Regions from separate parts of the Brevibacillus sp. NRRL NRS-603 genome, predicted to be linked through region 1. Evidence: predicted binding sites of a transcription regulator. Region 1 holds the regulator's gene; the other holds the start of a gene.
What was found. The regulator CtsR, encoded in region 1, represses protease genes until heat stress. The targets are predictions, from matches to a motif close to ATGGTCAATAAAGGTCAAACA.

Region 1 (7,430 bases):
TGTTTGAAACCAGTTCCTCCAACTGCATACTGACGAGCCTTCCTTCAACTCCTAGCTCACATATGTACTTGGAGACCTCTGTCTTAATACGTAACACCATCTCAATTCGTTGCAAAACCGAGGCAACTTCGTGTAAAGTAACGAGCTCCTCGAATTCTAACGCACCGAGATTCGTCAAAGCTTGATCCAACACGGCCTTGTATTTCTCAAGGGTAGATACAGCCTGATTCGCCTTGGCCAAAATGACGCTGATTTCGCTTAAGACATACCGGAAATTCCCCTGGTAGAGTGTGATCACATTCCTACGCTGAGAGATAGCGATGACCAGATGATTCGTTTGAATGGCCGTGCGTTGTGCTGTACGATGCCGTGTCCCCGTCTCGCTCGTGGGGATTGAGGAGGGTGGGAAGATTTGCGTATTCGCGTACAGGATGCGTTTTGCGTCTTCACTTACTATGATCGCCCCATCCATCTTCGCTAATTCATACAAATGGGCAGGAGAAAAATCACAATTGATGGAAAAACCGCCATCGACAATCGACTTCATCTCTGGACCGCATCCAATAACAATCAAGCCCCCGGTTTTTGCCCGTAAAACATTTTCCAACCCTTCACGAAGCTGTGTGCCGGGTGCCACGAGACGAAGCACATCACCGAATTGCGGAGTTCTTTTGATGTTCCCCTGCATGCCCACTCCTACCTCCTTATCACCTCATTCAACGCATCGGCAATATTGCTCACACCAATTACTTGAATATCTGCTGGCGCATCCAGACCGCGGATGTTTTTCTCCGGGATGATAACACGTTTAAAGCCTAATTTATGTGCTTCTCGCACTCGTTGCTCAATACGAGATACACCGCGCACCTCACCAGTCAAGCCAATTTCTCCGATAACGACATCATGCGGATTGGTGGCGTGGTCACGGAAACTGCTTGCAATGCTTACGGCTATCGCCAAATCAACTGCTGGCTCATCCAATCTGACCCCACCCGCTACGTTTACATAAGCATCCTGATTTTGTAGCATCATGCCCATGCGCTTTTCCAACACGGCCATGATCATCGCCACACGCTGATGATCTACACCTGTTGCCGTTCTCCGCGGGGTCACAAAGCTGGTCGGGGCAACGAGAGCTTGCAGCTCCACCAAAACGGGACGTGTACCCTCCATACTGGCTACGACTGTGGAACCCGCAACACCAAATGGACGCTCTGCCAAAAATATTTCAGATGGATTCGCCACTTCCTCCAAACCGCGATCCTTCATCTCGAAAATACCGATTTCGTTTGTCGAACCAAAACGGTTTTTGACGGCGCGTAAAATTCGAAACGTATTGTGGCGCTCCCCTTCAAAATAGAGAACAGCATCTACCATGTGCTCAAGCATACGCGGACCAGCGATGGAGCCTTCCTTGGTTACGTGACCGACGATAAAGGTACCAATCCCTTTCCCTTTTGCAATCCGCATCAATTGGGCAGTAGCCTCCCGCACTTGTGCAACGCTCCCCGCAGCCGATTGAATCGTCGGGTGGAAAACAGTCTGGATCGAGTCAATAATCAGCACATCCGGGTCTACTTGATTAATATGCTGTTCGATCAAATCCAAATCATTTTCTGCCAATACAAACATCGGCGGCGTTTGCAAATGGAGTCGATCCGCGCGAATTTTGATCTGCTTTGCCGACTCCTCTCCAGATACATAAAGAACCTTCGCCCCTTGATGAGCCAAGGCAAAAGATGTCTGCAAGAGCAATGTCGATTTCCCGATTCCGGGGTCTCCCCCAACTAAAATGAGTGAGCCCGGCACAAGTCCACCACCAAGAACACGATTTAATTCTCCGATCGTCGTATCCATGCGCGGCTCTTCTTCACTGGCTACCTGGGTCAATGGAATCGCAGATTGGCGCTGACCGCCGCTCAGTCCTTCGTGACGATGTGCATTTTTTACCGTCACTTCCTCTACTAGGGTGTTCCAGCTGCTGCAACCCGGACATTTCCCCATCCATTTTGGCGATTCATAGCCACATTCTTGACACGCGTATTTCGTTTTATACTTTGACATAATCGCACCCTCACTTGGATTTCTTTCTCTACTTTTATCATAATTACGCACCCAAAAAAAGAATACCTCCCGAATCAGGAGGCATTCTATTACGTTTCAACAGTTTACGATTTCGTTTTTTCGAGGCGCTTGACTACCAGCTTGCCTTCTTCGGCTTCGATATTGACGGTATCGCCTTTACTGATCGTACCCTTGAGCAATTCCTCGGACAAATTATCCTCGATGTGACGCTGGATAGCTCGACGCAGAGGACGCGCACCATAGGCCGGATCAAAGCCCTCTTTTGCCAATACTTTCTTGGCTTCTTCGGTCAATTGGAAATCAATGTCCTGCTCTTTCAAACGTTTACGCAGCTCTTCTGTCATGAGCGATACGATTTGCTCGATGTGCTCTTGCTCCAAAGAGTGGAACACGATGACTTCATCAATACGGTTCAAGAACTCAGGACGGAAGCTCTTCTTCAGCTCATCCATGACTTTGTCCTTCATATCCTGATACTTTCTTTCCGAATCGTTGGTCGTGAAGCCGAGCGTCGTATTTTTCTTGATCATGCTGGCTCCGACGTTGGAAGTCATGATGACAACCGTGTTGCGGAAATCAACCGTACGTCCCTTGGAGTCTGTCAGACGACCATCATCCAATACTTGCAAGAGGATGTTGAATACGTCTGGGTGGGCTTTCTCGATTTCGTCCAGCAAAATGACGGAGTAAGGCTTGCGACGAACTTTTTCGGTCAGCTGACCGCCTTCGTCAAAGCCTACGTAGCCAGGAGGGGCACCTACCAGACGTGCGGTGGAATGCTTCTCCATGTACTCGGACATATCTACACGAATCATGGCATCCTCGTCACCGAAAAGCGTCTCTGCCACGGCACGAGCCAATTCGGTTTTACCCACACCGGTAGGTCCCAGGAAGATAAACGAGCCGATTGGGCGTTTTGGATCTTTCAAACCAGCACGGGCACGGCGGATCGCACGCGAAATGGATTTGACTGCCTCATCTTGACCAATGACGCGATCGTGCAAAATCTCTTCCATCTTCAGCAAGCGCTCTGTTTCTTCTTCCTTCAGCTTCAACACAGGGATACCCGTCCAGCTCGCTACTACTTGTGCGATGTCTTCTGGCGTAACCTCCATGTTCAGCTGGCCTTGACGCTCTTTCCAGTCTTTTTTCGTTTTATCCAGTTCTTCACGCAGTTTTTGCTCCTGATCGCGAAGTGCTGCTGCTTCCTCGAACTCTTGTGATTGGACGGCAGCGTCTTTTTCCTTGCGCACCTCTTCCAGACGTCCCTCCAGCTCTTTGAGGTTTGGCGGAACCGTAAAGGATTGCAAGCGGACCTTAGATGCCGCCTCGTCGACCAAGTCGATAGCCTTGTCAGGCAGGAAGCGTTCCGTAATATAGCGGTCAGACAATTTTACTGCCTGCTCGATTGCTTCATCGGTAATTTTGACACGATGGTGGGCTTCGTAACGATCACGAAGGCCATGCAGGATACGGATAGCATCCTCTGCTGTCGGTTCATCAACCTGAATCGGTTGGAAACGACGCTCCAATGCCGCGTCTTTTTCAATGTACTTGCGATATTCATCCAGCGTAGTAGCACCTACGCACTGTAGCTCGCCACGTGCCAGGGCAGGCTTCAAAATGTTGGAGGCATCGATTGCGCCTTCTGCTCCACCTGCACCAATCAAGGTATGCAGCTCATCAATAAACAGGATGATGTTTCCTGCTTGGCGAATTTCGTCCATGATTTTTTTCAGACGATCTTCGAACTCACCGCGATATTTGGTACCCGCAACAACGGTTCCCATATCCAGTGTCATGACGCGTTTATCACGAAGGGTTTCCGGAATTTCGTTGTTCACGATTTTTTGGGCAAGACCTTCTGCGATAGCTGTTTTCCCTACACCAGGCTCCCCAATCAAAACAGGGTTGTTCTTGGTACGTCTGCTAAGTACTTGGATCACACGCTCGATTTCTTTTTGGCGACCGATGACCGGGTCCAGCCCGCCATCACGAGCGATTGCAGTCAGATCCCTTGCCAAGCCGTCCAGTGTCGGTGTATTCGCCGCTGGGTTCCCTCCAGACGGTTGATGAGATGCCATCATTTCCGAGCTGCCAAGCAGCTGGAGCACCTGTTGGCGTGCCTTGTTCAGGCTAACGCCCAAATTGTTCATGATTCTCGCAGCAATGCCTTCTCCTTCACGGATCAAGCCAAGCAGAATATGTTCAGTCCCCACATAGGTATGACCCAATTTGCGGGCTTCGTCCATCGACAGTTCAATGACCTTTTTGGCGCGAGGTGTATAGTTTGGTGTGTAATTACTACCGGACTGCTCCGTTCCTCGCCCGATTAACGACTCCACTTCACTCTGGATTTTATCGAGGCCAAGCCCAAGTGATTGCAGTGCCTTTGCAGCAATCCCTTCGCCTTCTCGAATGAGTCCCAGCAGCACATGCTCTGTCCCAATATCTTTGTGCCCGAGACGAACCGCCTCTTCCAGGGCAAGCGCCAGTACTTTTTGTGCTCGTTCTGTAAAACGTCCAAACATCATATCGTACACCTCCGTATAACCGTGTTTATTCTCTATATGGTTAACAATTGCGTGATACCATTACCCTTGTGATTCTACTACGCGCAGACGCTCTCGGATCAGCCTTGCCCTTCTTTCGTCGCGTTGGTCCGGAGTAAGCTTTTGACCAGCGTGGTGTTGTAAAAACCCTGGCTGTGTCGTGACCAACAGTTCGTTTAGAACGAGCGGAGATACATTAGGAATGATACCTAGATCAATCCCTAGACGTACATCGGATAAACGTTGAGCCGCTTCCTTGGACTCTACCGTGCGGGCATACATCAAGATACCATACGACCGAAAAATCCGATCCTCCAAAGAAACCCGGGTATGCTCCAGCAAATAAGTTCGTGCCACACGCTCTTGCTCAATAATCTGTCTGGCTACACCGTAAAGATTGGAAAGGATATCCGACTCAGACATCCCCAGTGTGACCTGATTGGATAACTGAAAAAGATTCCCTAGAGCTTCGCTGCCCTCTCCGTAAATTCCTCTAACGACCAGACCAACTTGATTAATTGCCTGTAAAATTCTGCTGATCTGCTGCGTCATCACCAGAGCGGGCAAGTGCAGCATCACAGATGCACGAATTCCCGTACCCACATTGGTTGGACAGCTTGTAAGATATCCTCGTGTTTCGTCGAATGCGTAGTTCAAGCTTTTCTCAAAAATGTCGTCTATCTTCGTACCTATTTCCCATGCCTCGTTCAAACGAAACCCGGGTAATAGTACCTGTATTCGAATGTGGTCTTCTTCATTAACCATAATGCTCACAGACTCATCTTCCCGAAGCAATACGGCACCTTTGCGAGATTCCTCTGCCAGGTGAGGGCTAATCAGATGCTTTTCTACGAGCACGCGTTTTTCTAACGGGTTAATTTGATCCATATGGATGACCTGAAGCTGATGCCGTTTGCGCATTGCCTCCGAATCGCTTACTTCCGTTATCTTTCTGACGACTTCCTCGCCCTGCGAGTCCGTTGCCAATAACGGAAAAGGGTGCTGGCGCAGGTTACGGGCGATACGCAGCCGTGTACTGATGACAATGTCGGAATCGGGACCTTCTCCTTTCATCCAATTGCTCCACGGGTTTTGCATAAACTGCTTTTGGGACATAACCAGCTAACCTCCCTTGCTACGATTGGGCCATTTTTTGTTCCAATGCTCGAATTCGATCACGCATTTCTGCTGCCTTCTCGAACTCTTCACTGGCGACATGACTTTGCAGCGCTTGCTTTAGTTGCTCCAGCTCTTTACGGATCTTTAGTTTGCTACCGGTACGCTCTGGTACTTTTCCACTATGCTGTGTGTTTCCATGAATCCGGCGGAAAAGTGGGTCCAGTCGATCCCCCAAAAAGGTGTAGCAATCACTACAGCCAAATCGGCCGCTTTTACTGAATTGAGCATATGTGAGTCCACATGTTTCGCATTGAAGCGGCTTATTCGTTGCCGTTTCGCGTCCATTCTTTTGCATGGGATCAAATTTTAAAAGTCCTGACAGGAGATTGTTGATGCTGAAGTTGTGAAAGCCGGTAAAGACGTCCCCTTTTTCATGAGCACACTGCTCGCAAATATGGTATTCGGTTTTTTCGCCATTGACGATTTTCGTCAAATGAAGTGTCGCCGGTCGTTTTCCGCATTCCTCACAGTTCATAACATCCTACCTCCTTTTACTTCAACAAGATTGCTGCGATCATCTGCTTTAAAATATTTGCCCGCAAACGATCCCGCAATTCAGCTTCTAGGGTCAATACGTTTCGCGAGGTAGCGATTTTCATCAAGGTGGCTTCTCTGATGTTGACTAATCCTTCCTCTAATAGTCTTTCTACGATCGCATTTCCCACGCTCTGACTGATGCTCTCACCAATCAGTTCTTCTGTTAGCAATTCCTGCAAGCGTGCTTTGCTGACAATCTGCACCTTACGTATGCGAATATACCCGCCGCCCCCGCGCTTACTTTCTACGATGTAGCCTTTTTGAACGGTAAAGCGCGTATTAATGACGTAATTAATCTGAGACGGCACACATTGAAAATGGTCGGCAAGCTCACTACGCTGAATCTCGATCGATCCATTGGGACTGTTTGTAATGATGCTTTTCAAGTGATGTTCAATGATGTCCGAGATATTACGCAAGTCATCGCCTCCTATTCCTCTGTGTATGTTTCTTATGAGGTACCTATTGACTTTGACTATCTTTGACTTTAATTATAATGGGTTTAGTGCGTGCCCGCAAGTGTCCCTTACACATTCTAGTGTGGGCAAAAGAGGGTCGCTTGAAACTTGGACATGATCAACAAAAAAACCACTCCCTGAGGAATGGTTTATGCTTGTTTTTGCGTATTGGTGTCGATTTCTGGCAAATGATTCAGTAGCTGAGAGAAGCTGGTGATGATGACATCTGCCCCATCAAGCTCGCCTGGTTTGGCAAAACCAAAGTCGCATCCAATGGTAAATAAACCGTTTGTCTTGCCTGCTTCCACGTCGGAGTGACGATCTCCTACCATGATGGCTCGCCCGATTTTGTAATCAGACAACAATTTTGCAACTAGGTCATTCTTGGAATGCGTACGGAAACGGCCGGCCGAGTACAGGTCGGTCATCAGCGGCTTTAACTCGTATTCCTGACAAATGGCATCGATGTACTCTTCCTGCCCATTGCTTGCTATAAACAAAGCAAATCCTTTTTCACGCAGCTTTTCCAGAGTTGATTTTACATCCGGATAGAGGTCGGTCACTTTTTCTTTAAGTAACTGGATTTCATTATCTAGCAAGAACGCGTCTGCTGAGCGAA
Region 2 (7,430 bases), on a different contig from region 1:
GATCAGGATGTTGGAGATTGTCGCATCCAAGGCAAATACTCTGCCATGGTAGCTGGGGGCAACATGCCGCATGATCAACGTATTCAGGCTGGCGTTTCCCATACCTCCTGCCACGGTGGAGAGCGCAAAGAACAGTGCCGTTACATAAATCGTGGGTGAGAAGCTGGTCAAAAGCAGCCCAAAGCCTTCCAAAGCGAAGCTGCTGGCAGCCACTTCGTAAAAGTAACGTTGAAAGCGCTGAGCAAGTATTCCCCCGATGATGAAGCCAATTCCGATCGCACCGTACAACAAACCAATTCCCCATTCACCAGCAGTAAACACTTGATAGGCATAGACACTGATCAGGACATTGATAATCCCGCCGCCGATTGGCCACACAGCTTTTAGCAAAAGGACGGCGTACACAATCGGTGTGGACGTGATGGTGCGAATCACCTCTCCGTAGGAAGAGACTTTAGCAGCCTGCTGCAACTGCACGTTATGAACGGAGTTGTCTGGGGAGGCGGGTACAGTCAGTCTAGCTAAAAACAGAGCCGAGGCGAAAAAGGAGAGGGCATTGAAAAGAAAAGCGAGATCACTTCCCCATAGTGCAATAAAAATACCGCCGATCAATGAACCAATGGCCATGACGATTCCAAAGATACTTTGGTCAAGTGCGTTCGCAGTGGCCAATTCCTCAGGGTCAACGATTTTAGGGAGCAGGGACATTCGTGAAGGATTGTAAAGGGAAGAAAAGGCAACCAATAAGAAAGTGCCTGCATAGATGATCCATAAATCTGATTTTTCAGATACAAGCAAAAACGAAAGAGCAACGAAGCCGCGAACGAGATCACAGGCAACCATCACTTTTTTTCGATTAAATCGGTCTGCCATCAGACCACCCAGCGGGCCGAAAATCAAGTGAGGCAGTGTACGTAGTGCGAGGGTAATGCCTACAGCGATAGCTGTTCCTGTTATTTCGAGCAGCAGTGCGAGCACAGCAACGCTGTTAAACCAATCACCAATTCCGCTTAAGAAATTGGCAGTTAAAAGACGCCGCAAATTTGGCTTTTTCAAAAGAACAAGGAAGCTCATAAGTAAATTCACCTACCATCAAATTAATTAAATATCTAATTAGATAATATTTTAATCGTTAGGTAGAGGCAAGGAAATTTTTTGTGAGGGAGGAAGTGACAAGAATATTTGCAATTAACGTAAATAGGGAAGAGGCGTTTGTGCAGTGGCAGATCGTTTCCTGCCTCTGGTATAATGAGCGGAGTGTAACAAAGCGATTTAGGAGGAACTTGGAATGAGAGTGGATGGCCGTGCCCATGATCAATTGCGCCCTGTAACGATTACGCGCAATTACATTAAACACGCAGAAGGATCGTGCCTGATTGAAGTCGGGGACACAAAGGTGATTTGTACGGCGACTTTGGAGGACCGGGTACCGCCTTTTATGCGTGGTGGCGGGAAGGGCTGGATCACAGCCGAGTATTCCATGCTTCCCCGAGCAACAGCGACCCGCAACGCGCGTGAGTCGTCCAAAGGAAAAGTCGGTGGACGAACAATGGAGATTCAGCGTCTGATCGGACGTGCTCTGCGCTCCGTTGTGAACCTTGAAGCAATGGGTGAACGCACCATTTGGCTGGATTGCGATGTCATCCAGGCTGACGGAGGTACACGTACAGCTTCGATTACCGGAGCCTACGTGGCAATGGTAGACGCGATGCAAAAGCTGGTGGATAGTGGCACCTGGAAACAACTGCCGCTCAACGACTTCCTGGCAGCAACCTCAGTAGGGGTAGTCGGCGAGGAAGCCGTGCTCGATCTCAACTACAAAGAGGATTCTACAGCGATTGTCGACATGAATGTCGTCATGACGGGAAATGGAAAATTTGTCGAGCTGCAAGGAACAGGGGAGGATGCTCCGTTTTCTCCTGAACAGCTACAAGAAATGATTGCCCTTGCAAAAGTCGGCATTGACAACTTGATTACCAGTCAAAAAGAGGCGCTCTCAGATGTTACGCTCTCTTTTGCGCAATCAGTCGCGGAGGAAAGTCATGCCTAATCGAAAAAAAGTCGTTCTCGCAACTCGTAACCAAGGAAAAGTGAAAGAATTCAACAGGCTGTTCGCAGATGCAGGCTGGGAAGGCATTAGCCTCGCTGAATTTGACGGTGTGCCAGAGGTAGTAGAAGACAAGGACACCTTCGAAGGAAACGCGCTGAAAAAAGCAATCGAAATCTCTACATACTTGAACATGCCAGCCCTGGGTGACGATTCCGGTTTGGAAGTAGATGCGCTGGAAGGGCGCCCTGGTGTTTACTCCGCACGCTTCGCTGGAGAAGATGCAACAGACGAGCAGAATTGGCGTAAATTGTTGAAAGAGCTGGAAGAGGTGTCGACACAGGAACGCACAGCGCGTTTCCGTTGCACGTTGGCGTTGGTGATTCCAGGCGAAGAGCCAATCATTGCCACTGGCGCTTGTGAGGGAGTGATCGCTCGTGAGCCAAAAGGGACAAACGGCTTCGGGTACGATCCGGTATTCTACATCCCATCGATGGACAAAATGATGGCCGAACTCATGCCAGAAGAAAAGAACCAGATCAGCCACCGTGCTCGTGCCATGCAGCAACTTCTTGAAATCATCAAGTAGACAAGAGAGAAACAGGAGAGTGAGGCGTGATGGGAATTCTCATCATGAGCGATAGCCACGGCTTGGTTCGGGAAGTAAGCCAGGTCGTCAACCGACATCATGTCGAAAAAATTTTGCATTGTGGCGATTTTTGTGTCGACCATAAACGCGAGCCGTTTTCCAACATGACGCTTGTCCGAGGCAATTGCGATTCGACACAAGAGGTGCCGACTGAGCAAGAGACCAAATGGCGCGACCTTCACATCCTGCAAACGCACGGGCATCTCTTCGGAGTGAAAGGCTCTCTTCTGCGCCTTCATTACCGTGCAGAAGAGGTCGGAGCAAATGTAGTCGTATTCGGTCACTCCCATGTACCTGTATGTGGCGTAGAGAGAGACATCCTGTTTCTGAATCCCGGCAGCCTGCAAATGCCGCGCGGTTTTCACGTACCGACATATGCCCATTTAGAAGAGACGGGAACGAGTCCGACAGAAGTTTACATATCCGTGGTGTTTTATGATCATCTAGGCAACCCGGTTCCACAATTGGGAGGGAACTATTCTGTTCGTCGACCAATGAGGTCTTCTTGAAAACTAAAAGATTTGTGCTATACTAGAATGGTTATAATGGCTAGAATATTATCATCCGAGCCTGCGAAGATACCATGGCGCGGCTGGCGATGTTCTGTTGATTCGATTTAGGAGGGGAAGTTTACGTGGCAGCAAATTGGGAAAAGGTAGAGAATAACCAGGGAGTCCTGACGGTTGAAGTAGATGCTACGCAAGTAGACGCAGCATTGGATCAAGCGTTTAAAAAAGTGGTTCAAAAAGTTCAAGTTCCAGGATTCCGTAAAGGAAAAGTACCACGCAAAATGTTCGAATCCCGTTTTGGTGTAGAATCTTTGTACCAAGACGCTCTTGACATTCTGCTTCCAACTGCATACGGACAAGCTGTTCGTGAAGCTGGTATCGAGCCAGTAGATCGTCCAGAAGTAGACGTAACGCAAATGGAACAAGGGAAAAACCTGATCTTCAAAGCGACTGTAACTGTGAAGCCTGAAGTGAAGCTGGGCGACTATAAAGGTCTGTCCATCGAAGAAAAAGACTTCTCTGTAACAGAAGAGAGCGTTGACGCTGAACTGAAGCGCATGCAAGAGCGTCATGCTGAGCTCGTAGCAGTAGAAGAGGGTGCCGCACAAACAGGCGATATCGCTGTAATCGATTTCGAAGGCTTCCAAGACGGAGTAGCTTTTGAAGGCGGTAAAGCGGAAGATTATTCTCTGGAACTGGGTTCCGGTACTTTCATCGCAGGGTTCGAGGAGCAACTGGTTGGCTTGAACATCGGTGAAGAAAAAGAAATTACCGTAACTTTCCCTGAAGAGTACCACTCTCCTAACCTCGCTGGTAAAGAAGCGGTATTCAAAGTGAAGCTGAACAGCCTGAAGCGCAAAAACCTGCCTGCTTTGGATGATGAGTTTGCCAAAGATGTGAGCGAGTTCGACACGCTGGAAGAGCTGAAAGCAGACACCAAGAAAAAGCTCGAAGAAAAAACTGCGCAAGAAAAAGATCAATATGTTCGTGAACAGCTCGTTCTGAAAGCAGCTGAAAACGCTGAGATCGATCTGCCAGCAGTAATGGTTGAGCATGAATTGGATCAAATGGTAAATGAATTTGGTCAACGTCTGCAATACCAAGGCATGACGCTGGAACTGTACTACCAGTTCTCCGGCATGGATGAGAGCCAACTGCGCGATCAATTGCGTGCAGACGCAACATCCCGTGTTCGCACTTCCTTGACTTTGGAAGCAATCGGCAAAGCAGAAAACATCGAAGCAACAGAAGAAGACGTAAACGCAGAACTGGATAAACTGGCTGGCGTATACGGCCGCCCAGCTGATGAGCTGCGCAAAATCTTCTCTGCACAAGATGGCATGGCTGCTCTGTACCGCGATGTGCAAACTCGCAAAACAGTAGATTTGCTGGTTGCAGAAAGCAAAGTAACAGCATAAGCTTAGAAGAACGCATGATTGGTCAGTGGGCAGGCTAACCCTGACGCTGGCTGTCAAGACCACAAGGCACGAGTGTATCGTGCCTTGTTTTTCCACCATTGACTTTTTTCGGCAAAGGAGGAAAATACATAATGCTAATCCCTATGGTCATTGAGCAAACAAGCAGGGGAGAGCGCTCCTACGATATTTACTCGCGCCTCCTGAAAGACCGGATTATTCTCTTGGGCACCGAGATTGATGATGAAATCGCCAATCTGGTTGTCGCTCAGCTGCTTTTCTTGCAGGCAGAAGATCCGGACAAAGACATTTCGCTATACATAAACTCTCCAGGTGGTTCTGTTACAGCAGGAATGGCCATCTATGACACCATGCAGTACATCAAACCGGATGTGTCCACAATTTGTGTGGGCATGGCTGCCAGCATGGGAGCTTTCCTGTTGGCTGCTGGTGCAAAAGGCAAGCGCTTCGCTCTGCCAAATGCCGAAGTGATGATTCACCAACCGCTGGGTGGTGTGCGTGGGCAAGCAGAAGACATCCGCATTCATGCGGAATGGATTATGAAGACGAAGCGCCAGCTGAATGAGATTTTGTCTGAGCGGACAGGTCAGCCTTATGAACGCGTAGAGCAAGATACAGACCGCGATAATTTCATGAGCGCAGAAGAAGCTAAGGCCTACGGATTGATTGACTCTATTATCGAACGCAAAAACTGACCCGTTGTGAGGTGAAGCGCATGTTTAAGTTTAACGACGACAAAGGCCAACTGAAGTGTTCCTTCTGCGGCAAGTCCCAGGAACAGGTGCGCAAGCTGGTAGCTGGTCCTGGTGTTTACATTTGTGACGAATGTATCGAACTGTGCAATGAAATTGTACAGGAAGAACTGGGCACTGAAGAAGAAATCGATATGAAAGAAATTCCAAAGCCAGTGGAAATTCGCAAAATCTTGGACGACTATGTCATTGGTCAAGATATGGCGAAGAAATCCTTGTCTGTAGCGGTATACAACCACTACAAACGGATTAATTCCGGGGCGAAGATCGAGGATGTGGAGCTGCAAAAATCCAACATCATGCTGATCGGTCCGACTGGTAGCGGGAAAACGTTGCTCGCGCAAACATTGGCGCGCATTTTGAATGTACCTTTCGCGATTGCGGACGCAACTTCTCTGACAGAAGCAGGCTATGTGGGCGAAGACGTTGAAAACATCTTGCTCAAGCTCATTCAGGCTGCTGACTATGATGTGGAGAAGGCTGAAAAGGGAATCATTTACATCGACGAGATTGATAAGGTAGCCCGTAAATCGGAAAACCCATCCATCACACGTGATGTATCTGGTGAAGGCGTTCAGCAAGCGCTTTTGAAAATTTTGGAGGGTACCGTTGCGAGTGTTCCACCACAAGGCGGACGCAAGCATCCTCACCAAGAGTTCATCCAGATCGACACTTCGAACATTTTGTTCATCTGCGGCGGTGCATTTGATGGCGTCGAGCAGATTATCAAGCGTCGTTTGGGTAAAAAAGTCATCGGTTTCGGTGCAGACTTCGGCGATGGCGTAAAAGGCGATCTGAAAGCCGGAGAATACCTGAAATACATTTTGCCGGAAGACCTGCTGAAATTTGGTCTGATTCCGGAGTTCGTCGGTCGTTTGCCAGTGCTGGCTACCTTGGAGCCGCTGGATGAGGAGACGCTCGTTCGTATCCTGACAGAGCCGAAAAACTCTTTGGTGAAACAGTACCAAAAACTGCTGAGTCTTGATGGTGTTGAGCTGGAGTTCGATAACGGTGCGCTCATGCAAATCGCCAAAGAAGCGATTAAGCGCAACACTGGTGCTCGCGGACTGCGTGCGATTATCGAACAAATCATGCTCGATATGATGTATGAGCTTCCTTCCAGAGAAGACGTCAACAAGTGCGTGATTACCGAAGAAACGGTACGCGACAAAGTGAAGCCGCAGCTGTTGACCAAAGAAGGCCAGGAATTGCACGAAGAAACAGCCTAAGTATTGTCTACACAAACCATCTCGTGATAAGCGAGGTGGTTTTTTTGTTGTTGGTTTACGTCTACGCTTGCGGGGCAATACTACTTGATATCGTTTAAGAGAAGCTTTACATATGCAAAAAACGGTCATGCACGTGTTCCTCTCTCTTCGGGGGACAAAAGTTGACCGCAAGCGAAGACGCATGGGAGGGACTGCATATGGACTATACGACATTGGTCATTGCTGTCATTGAAGTGGTTGTTGGTATCGTGATCGGCACCTACTTTTGGAACTTGCTGCGAGCGCAGAGAAACACGAAAACCTCAACCGAAAAGGAATCGCGCAAGGATCTTGATTCCATCCGTAAAATGAGAATGGTTGCGTTGACAGAACCTCTGTCAGAGAGAACAAGACCAGCGACTTTGGAAGAAATTGTAGGACAAGAAGATGGGCTTCGGGCATTGCGTGCCGCTTTGTGTGGTCCCAATCCGCAGCATGTCATTATTTATGGACCCCCCGGTGTAGGCAAGACCGCAGCGGCTAGGGTCGTGCTGGAAGAAGCGAAGAAAAATCAGCTATCGCCGTTTTCTTCGGATGCCAAATTTATTGAAATCGATGCGACGATTGCCCGTTTTGATGAACGCGGGATTGCTGACCCGTTAATCGGCTCTGTACATGATCCAATTTATCAAGGGGCAGGCTCGCTTGGGCAGGCGGGGATTCCGCAGCCAAAGCCGGGAGCTGTGACGAAAGCGCACGGTGGTATGCTTTTTCTTGATGAAATAGGTGAACTTCATCCTATTCAGATGAATAAGTTACTAAAGGTTCT

Region 2: the regulator CtsR is predicted to act here: its motif matches at 4,709-4,729, upstream of clpP (ATP-dependent Clp endopeptidase proteolytic subunit ClpP).

The regions. Positions count from the first base shown of each region.
Region 1 covers NZ_PXZN01000032.1:105,723-113,152, forward strand. The annotation lists gene disA (DNA integrity scanning diadenylate cyclase DisA) at 1-688, opposite strand, end outside; gene radA (DNA repair protein RadA) at 697-2,064, opposite strand; gene C7R94_RS23205 (ATP-dependent Clp protease ATP-binding subunit) at 2,169-4,619, opposite strand; gene mcsB (protein-arginine kinase McsB) at 4,680-5,753, opposite strand; gene mcsA (protein-arginine kinase activator protein McsA) at 5,773-6,291, opposite strand; gene C7R94_RS23220 (CtsR family transcriptional regulator) at 6,308-6,772, opposite strand; gene C7R94_RS23225 (HAD hydrolase-like protein) at 6,961-7,430, opposite strand, start outside.
Region 2 covers NZ_PXZN01000013.1:198,848-206,277, forward strand. The annotation lists gene C7R94_RS12765 (MFS transporter) at 1-1,074, opposite strand, end outside; gene rph (ribonuclease PH) at 1,289-2,050, shown strand; gene C7R94_RS12775 (XTP/dITP diphosphatase) at 2,043-2,636, shown strand; gene C7R94_RS12780 (metallophosphoesterase family protein) at 2,666-3,205, shown strand; gene tig (trigger factor) at 3,331-4,623, shown strand; gene clpP (ATP-dependent Clp endopeptidase proteolytic subunit ClpP) at 4,755-5,336, shown strand; gene clpX (ATP-dependent protease ATP-binding subunit ClpX) at 5,357-6,622, shown strand; gene lonB (ATP-dependent protease LonB) at 6,820-7,430, shown strand, end outside.